Regions from separate parts of the Virgibacillus tibetensis genome, predicted to be linked through region 2. Evidence: a T-box and tRNA genes for the amino acid it is inferred to sense, from the RefSeq annotation. Region 2 holds a T-box; the other holds one or more tRNA genes.

Region 1 (3,415 bases), on a different contig from region 2:
TTTGGCGAAGGCTCATTGACTTTACAAGCAGCCCTGCCTGTATTATTTGGTGATAATATCGGCACAACTATAACAGCAATTCTGGCATCACTTGGTGCAAGCGTAGCTGCTAAAAGAGCTGCTATGACACATGTGGTGTTTAATATTGTGGGTACCGTGGTTGTTTTAATACTACTTGTACCTTTCACCCAGTATGTCTATTTTTTACAGGCTCAACTTAATTTAAATCCCGAAATGACCATTGCATTTGGTCATGGTAGCTTTAACATCGTTAATACAATTATTCAATTTCCATTTATTGGAGCGCTTGCCTGGTTAGTAACAAGAATTATTCCGGGTGAAGATGTAATTGTTGAATATAAACCAAAGCACTTAGACCCGATTTTCATCCAACAGTCATCAACTTTAGCGTTGGATCAAGCGAAAGCAGAAGTCATTCGTATGGGTGAATATGCATATAAGGGTTTAGAAGAAACAAACCTTTATTTAACTACACATCATCAAAAACATTCTGAAATGGCTATGCAGGTCGAAGGTGCCTTGAACAACCTTGATCGCAAAATTACCGATTATCTTATAGATATATCTGCTGGGTCATTATCCGAGCACGAAAGCGCTAAACACACAGCTTTGATGGACTCCGTACGTGATATTGAAAGAATTGGTGACCATTTTGAAAATATTATTGAACTAATTGATTATAAAATATCAAATAAGGTAAATTTAACGGAGCAAGCGCAAGAAGATCTTAATGATATGTTTGATCTAACTATCTTAACTGTCAAACAAGCTATAAAAGCACTTGATCTTATGGATAGAGAAGAGTCGCTTGCAGTAGTTCAAAAAGAAGATCAAATTGATAAAATGGAAAGGAACTTCCGTAAGAAACATATTATCCGCATGAATGAAGGCCAGTGCAGTGGGTCTGCTGGTATCGTGTTTGTAGATATTATAAGTAATTTAGAACGAATAGGAGATCATGCTGTAAATATAGCAGAAGAAGTTTTAGGTAAATAGGTAATAAAAAGAAGAAGGGGGGCTCCTTTCTTCTTTTTAATTTAGGAATATTTAAATGGATAGGACAGAACAATACTATTTTACTAACGGCAGGCTAATATACCAAAGGAATTATCGGCTGGTTAATTACTTTGGCAGATATTAAAAGTGTCTAACACCAAAAATCCTTGACTGGAAACATATAATTACTGTCATTTTGTGTCGGATAGTTTACATTCTCTTTTTATTAGACAATTTACGGAAATATTAAACTTTAATTTTTTGTAATATTTCTGTTGAAATCTATGAGTGGAGGTGCTATAGTATATATTGTTGTTTTAACAACTTATTTACATATTAGTGAAGTATTAATTAAAAAAGATATTGACATATCTTGTTGAACATGGTAAATTATATTGCGTTGCTGTTAATTTAGAAGTCATGAAATACTTATCAAATATTAAGTTCTATTATTCCACAGTAGCTCAGTGGTAGAGCTATCGGCTGTTAACCGATCGGTCGTAGGTTCGAGTCCTACCTGTGGAGCCAAAATGGCGGTGTAGCTCAGCTGGCTAGAGCGTACGGTTCATACCCGTGAGGTCGGGGGTTCGATCCCCTCCGCCGCTACCAATAAAATAAAACCACGGCGATCGTGGTGAAGTGGTTAACACACCGGATTGTGGTTCCGGCATGCGTGGGTTCGAAACCCATCGATCGCCCCATTAAATTTAATAGAAGGACCCTTAGCTCAGTTGGTTAGAGCTATCGGCTCATAACCGATCGGTCGCAGGTTCGAGTCCTGCAGGGTCCACCATTTAAAAACTCGGAGGAATACCCAAGTTTGGCTGAAGGGATCGGTCTTGAAAACCGACAGGGGTGTCAAAGCCCGCGGGGGTTCGAATCCCTCTTCCTCCTCCATACATATTCAATGAAACGAATGAGAGCTATACATCCATTACAACGTATAAATGCGATGAATTACAGGCTTACTAGAGAGTGAAATCTCATCAATTGATTTTAACAGTGTGTCCAAACAGCATTCTGGTTATATGGCTCGGTAGCTCAGTCGGTAGAGCAAGGGACTGAAAATCCCTGTGTCGGCGGTTCGATTCCGTCCCGAGCCACCATTTCATGACAAGCATTTTGCTTGTTTTTTTATTTTTAAATTTAAAGACATTTAACCTTTAAGAAGTATGTTAAATAACATATGCATATAATTTGCAAGTACTAGTGAGCTCTGATAATCTTGATTAAAAGGAAGAATATTCAATCCTTTTTAGTACTACTATTTATCAGAGGAGGAAGATTAATTATGGCAAAGTTTGAATTACCAGAACTACCTTACGCGTACGATGCTTTAGAACCTACAATTGATAAAGAAACAATGAACATTCATCATACGAAACATCATAATACGTACGTAACAAAGTTAAATGATGCACTAGAAGGACATCCAGACCTTCAATCTAAATCAATTGAAGAATTAGTAAGCAACCTGGATGCTGTACCTGAAGCAGTACGCACTGCAGTGCGTAATAATGGTGGCGGACATGCTAATCATAGTCTTTTCTGGAAGTTGTTGTCACCTAACGGTGGGGGAGAGCCATCTGGAGAAATAGCTGATAAAATAAATAATAAGTTTGGAAGCTTTGATAAGTTTAAAGAAGAATTTGAAAAGGCAGCCGCTACTCGTTTTGGTTCCGGTTGGGCTTGGTTAGTTTCTAATAAAGGTGAGTTGGAAATTACAAGTACACCTAATCAGGACTCTCCATTAACGGAAGGTAAGACACCTCTATTAGGCCTTGATGTATGGGAACATGCATATTACCTAAAATATCAAAACAAGCGTCCTGAGTACGCTGCAGCCTTTTGGAATGTAGTGAATTGGGATGAAGTAACCAGAAATTATAACGAAGCAAAATAAATGAATACAAAGATCCGAAAAACACGTGAGAAATTTCACGTGTTTTTTGCTTTTTTTAACATTGTCTTCAAAAAGGTTGGGACTGTACACCCTATACCAGAGAAACGTATTTCTGTAGCGGAATTATGACGCAGGAGCCTTTTATAATAATTAAATTCTCTTTCAAGTATAACTCATACTCAATTGATCAAACTATTAAGGAGATAAAAAGGAGTATGGGATATGCTTAAAAGTCTTCACTTTTTTCAAGAAAAACTGAATATAAATAGAGACTTACTATTTTTATTAGTAATAGGCGGTCTCTACTCATTAGGAATATTTCTTTCAAATACATTTGTTAACATTTATTTATGGAGGCAATCTGGAGACTACATAACAATTGCGATGTACAATTTAGCAATATATTTATTTCAACCTGCAACCTTTATTGTAGCAGGGAAACTTGCTAAGAAGGTAGACAGAGTGATTGTGCTGCGGCTGGGAGTCATATTTTTG
Region 2 (3,415 bases):
AACTTTTTGTTCTTTATCATCGCCTATGATATAAAAGACGACGTAACTGCTATGTTGATTTCCAATTCGCACAGTCGCTTTCCACAGGCGTCGACTGTCCTACGTTCCAATCAACTGCCATAATAGTGAAAGTTCCTGTCTTGATCAATAAAGTAATTACTATCGTCCCATTATTGGACATCATATCAGCGGAGGAAATATACGTAGACTCCTGCGGGAGGAAAGGCATAGGTGAGACTCCACGTGCGATAGCACAAGGAGGCTCACCAGCCGCCCGCGGAAAGGGAAGTGTATTTCCGTAGCGGAGTTACGTCAATATCAAGTTAAGTCGCACTTTATAGATTTTGAGTAATAAACAACTATTTTGGTTGGAAAGTTGAGTTAATTAGTTAATAACTTCTTTGCCACCCATATATGAACGCAGCACTTCAGGTACAATCACCGTGCCATCCTCCTGCTGATAGTTCTCTAAAATAGCAGCTACCGTTCGGCCGATTGCCAAACCAGAACCATTTAACGTATGAACAAATTCCGGTTTTCCTTTTGCATCACGTCGAAAACGTATGCCAGCACGCCTTGCTTGGAAGTCTTCAAAATTTGAGCAAGAAGAGATTTCACGATACGTATTCTGGCTTGGAATCCACACCTCGATATCATATTTCTTAGCTGCTGTAAAGCCTAAATCACCTGTGCACATACTCATCACACGATAAGGGAGATTTAACAGCTGTAGTACCTTCTCAGCATTTCCTGTCAGTGTTTCTAATGTTTCATACGAATCCTCTGGCTTAGCAAAATGAACTAGCTCTACTTTATTAAATTGATGCTGACGGATTAATCCACGTGTGTCCCGACCGGCAGATCCTGCTTCAGAGCGGAAGCTGCCACTGAATGCTACATATTTTTTCGGTAAATCTTCTATGCTGAAAATTTCATCACGATGGTAATTTGTTACTGGAACTTCTGCAGTTGGAACCAGGAAATAATCCCACTCTTCCAGTTTAAATGCATCCTCCTCAAACTTAGGAAGCTGGCCAGTTCCTATCATGCTCGTACGGTTCACGATATATGGTGGAAGCATTTCTTCATAACCATGCTCATCCGCATGAAGATCCATCATAAAGTTTAAAAGCGCTCGTTCTAATCTGGCGCCGAGGCCCTTATAAAAGACAAAACGGCTTCCTGTAACCTTAGCAGCACGTTCAAAATCCAATATGTCCAAGCCTGTTGCTATATCCCAGTGGGGTTGAGTTTCAAAGCCAAATTCTTTTACCTCTCCCCATTTTCGCGCTTCAATATTATCTTCTTCATCTGCACCAACCGGCACACTTTCATGTGGAATATTTGGAATGGAGAGCATCATATGATCAAGTTTCTCTTCAATTCCTTTAAGGTCTTTATCAAGTGCGGAGATTTTATCTCCAACCTCACGCATTTCTTTAATAGCAGGATCTGCATCCTTTTTCTCCTTCTTTAAAACAGAGATCTGTTTAGATGCTTCATTACGCTTTGCTTTCAGTTTTTCCGTTTCAGCAATTAACTCACGGCGTTTTTCATCAAACTCTCCAAATTTTTCAAGTTCCGATAGATCTTCGCCACGTTTGGTTAACTTAGCCTTTACTTCATCAAAATTATTCCGTAAAAATTTCATGTCTAACATGTCAATTTCCTCCTAATTAATTTATTAGTTGAGCTGTCAGAAACAAGCTTGCTAAAATTTTTCAAACAAAAAACTCCCGTCCCTATCTAATAGGGACGAGAGTATTATTCCCGCGTTGCCACCCTTGTTGAAGAAATTACTCTTCCGGCTCACAGTTATTAACGGTACTTAACCGGGTTTATTTACTAATAGATGTTGTTCAACATTTTTATCCTATTTTTGAACACCAACTAATTGTTCCATAAACCAGTTCAAGGATGGATTCACAGCATTCAAACATCGATTCGCACCAACCATCGACTCTCTTAAGATAGAATTGCTATTACTAATTCCTATCAACACTATTAACGAAAAGCGAATTTTAAGGATTGCATTTAATTATATATCATCATAGCTAATTTCTGTTTAAGATGCAAGTGTTTGTAAAGATTCTTCCACCATTTGAACAAAATATGCAATAAACCGATTATCATCTGTCAGTTCCGGATGAAAAGCAGTACAAACATATTGGCCTTGCCTTACCGCAACAATGCGATCCTGGTAAGTAGCCAGAACTTCTACACTTTTGCCAACTTCCAACACATACGGTGCACGAATAAACACTGCATTAAAATCCTCTGAAACATGTGCAATTTTAAGGGATGCTTCAAAACTAGCTACTTGTCTGCCAAATGCGTTGCGAGCCACCTTCATATCCATCAATCCCAGATGTGCATCGTCCTGCCCATCAATAGCATTTGCCATTAAAATTAACCCAGCACAAGTACCAAAGACAGGTTTCCCCTGTTTACCGAAATCCTGAATTGCTGTGAAAAAGCCATAGCTATCAATCAGGCGGCGCATTGTTGTACTTTCGCCACCTGGAAGAATTAACCCATCTATTTCATCAAGCTGTTCCTTACGTTTAACTTCAACAGCACTAGCTCCACATGCCTCTATAGATCTAATATGTTCTCGTACAGCACCTTGTAGTGCCAGAACACCAATCGTTGTCATATGAATTCCTTCTTTCTACTCGCTGCGGTCCTGCATACGGTCATGTGCTGCAATTGTACTCATTTCAATACCCTTCATTGCAGTTCCAAGACCTTTTGAAAGCTCAGCAATTAACTTATAATCTTTATAGTGTGTAGTTGCTTCAACAATTGCCTTTGCGAATTTAGCTGGGTTATCTGATTTAAAGATACCAGAGCCGACAAAAACTCCATCAGCGCCTAATTCCATCATTAATGCCGCATCAGATGGTGTAGCGACCCCGCCTGCAGCAAAGTTAACAACTGGTAAGCGACCTTCTTCGCGAATTTGCAATAAGAGTTCGAAAGGTGCACCGATTTCTTTTGCAAATGTCATAACTTCATCTCTGGACATTGCTGAAAGTTTACGAATTTCCGAATTAACTTGGCGTAGATGACGAACTGCTTCTACAATATTACCAGTACCTGGCTCGCCTTTTGTACGCAGCATAGATGCACCTTCACCAATACGGCGTGCAGCTTCTCCCAAATTACGGCAACCACAGACAAATGGTACAGTATAATCAGATTTATTTAAATGAAAGATATCATCTGCAGGAGTCAAGACTTCACTCTCATCAATATAATCAACGCCCATCGCTTCTAATACGCGAGCTTCAACGATATGACCAATACGGCCCTTTGCCATAACCGGAATAGATACTGCATTCAACACATCTTCTGTTATTGTCGGGTCGGCCATACGAGCAACGCCACCCGCTGCTCTGATATCAGAAGGAAC

What was found. A T-box is a leader RNA that pairs with one kind of tRNA and senses whether it is charged. The one in region 2 lies ahead of serS (serine--tRNA ligase), so its partner is inferred to be a tRNA-Ser.
Region 1: it encodes a tRNA-Ser, which carries the amino acid that the T-box ahead of serS (serine--tRNA ligase) is inferred to sense. The anticodon was not compared.

Annotation. Positions count from the first base shown of each region.
Region 1 covers NZ_JARZFX010000001.1:341,328-344,742, forward strand. The annotation lists gene QGM71_RS01870 (Na/Pi cotransporter family protein) at 1-1,017, shown strand, start outside; tRNA gene QGM71_RS01875 (tRNA-Asn) at 1,471-1,545, shown strand; tRNA gene QGM71_RS01880 (tRNA-Met) at 1,550-1,626, shown strand; tRNA gene QGM71_RS01885 (tRNA-His) at 1,643-1,718, shown strand; tRNA gene QGM71_RS01890 (tRNA-Ile) at 1,734-1,810, shown strand; tRNA gene QGM71_RS01895 (tRNA-Ser) at 1,822-1,914, shown strand; tRNA gene QGM71_RS01900 (tRNA-Phe) at 2,048-2,123, shown strand; gene QGM71_RS01905 (superoxide dismutase) at 2,309-2,920, shown strand; gene QGM71_RS01910 (MFS transporter) at 3,143-3,415, shown strand, end outside.
Region 2 covers NZ_JARZFX010000010.1:27,014-30,428, forward strand. The annotation lists gene serS (serine--tRNA ligase) at 386-1,660, opposite strand; T-box leader at 1,749-2,008, opposite strand; gene pdxT (pyridoxal 5'-phosphate synthase glutaminase subunit PdxT) at 2,066-2,656, opposite strand; gene pdxS (pyridoxal 5'-phosphate synthase lyase subunit PdxS) at 2,672-3,415, opposite strand, start outside.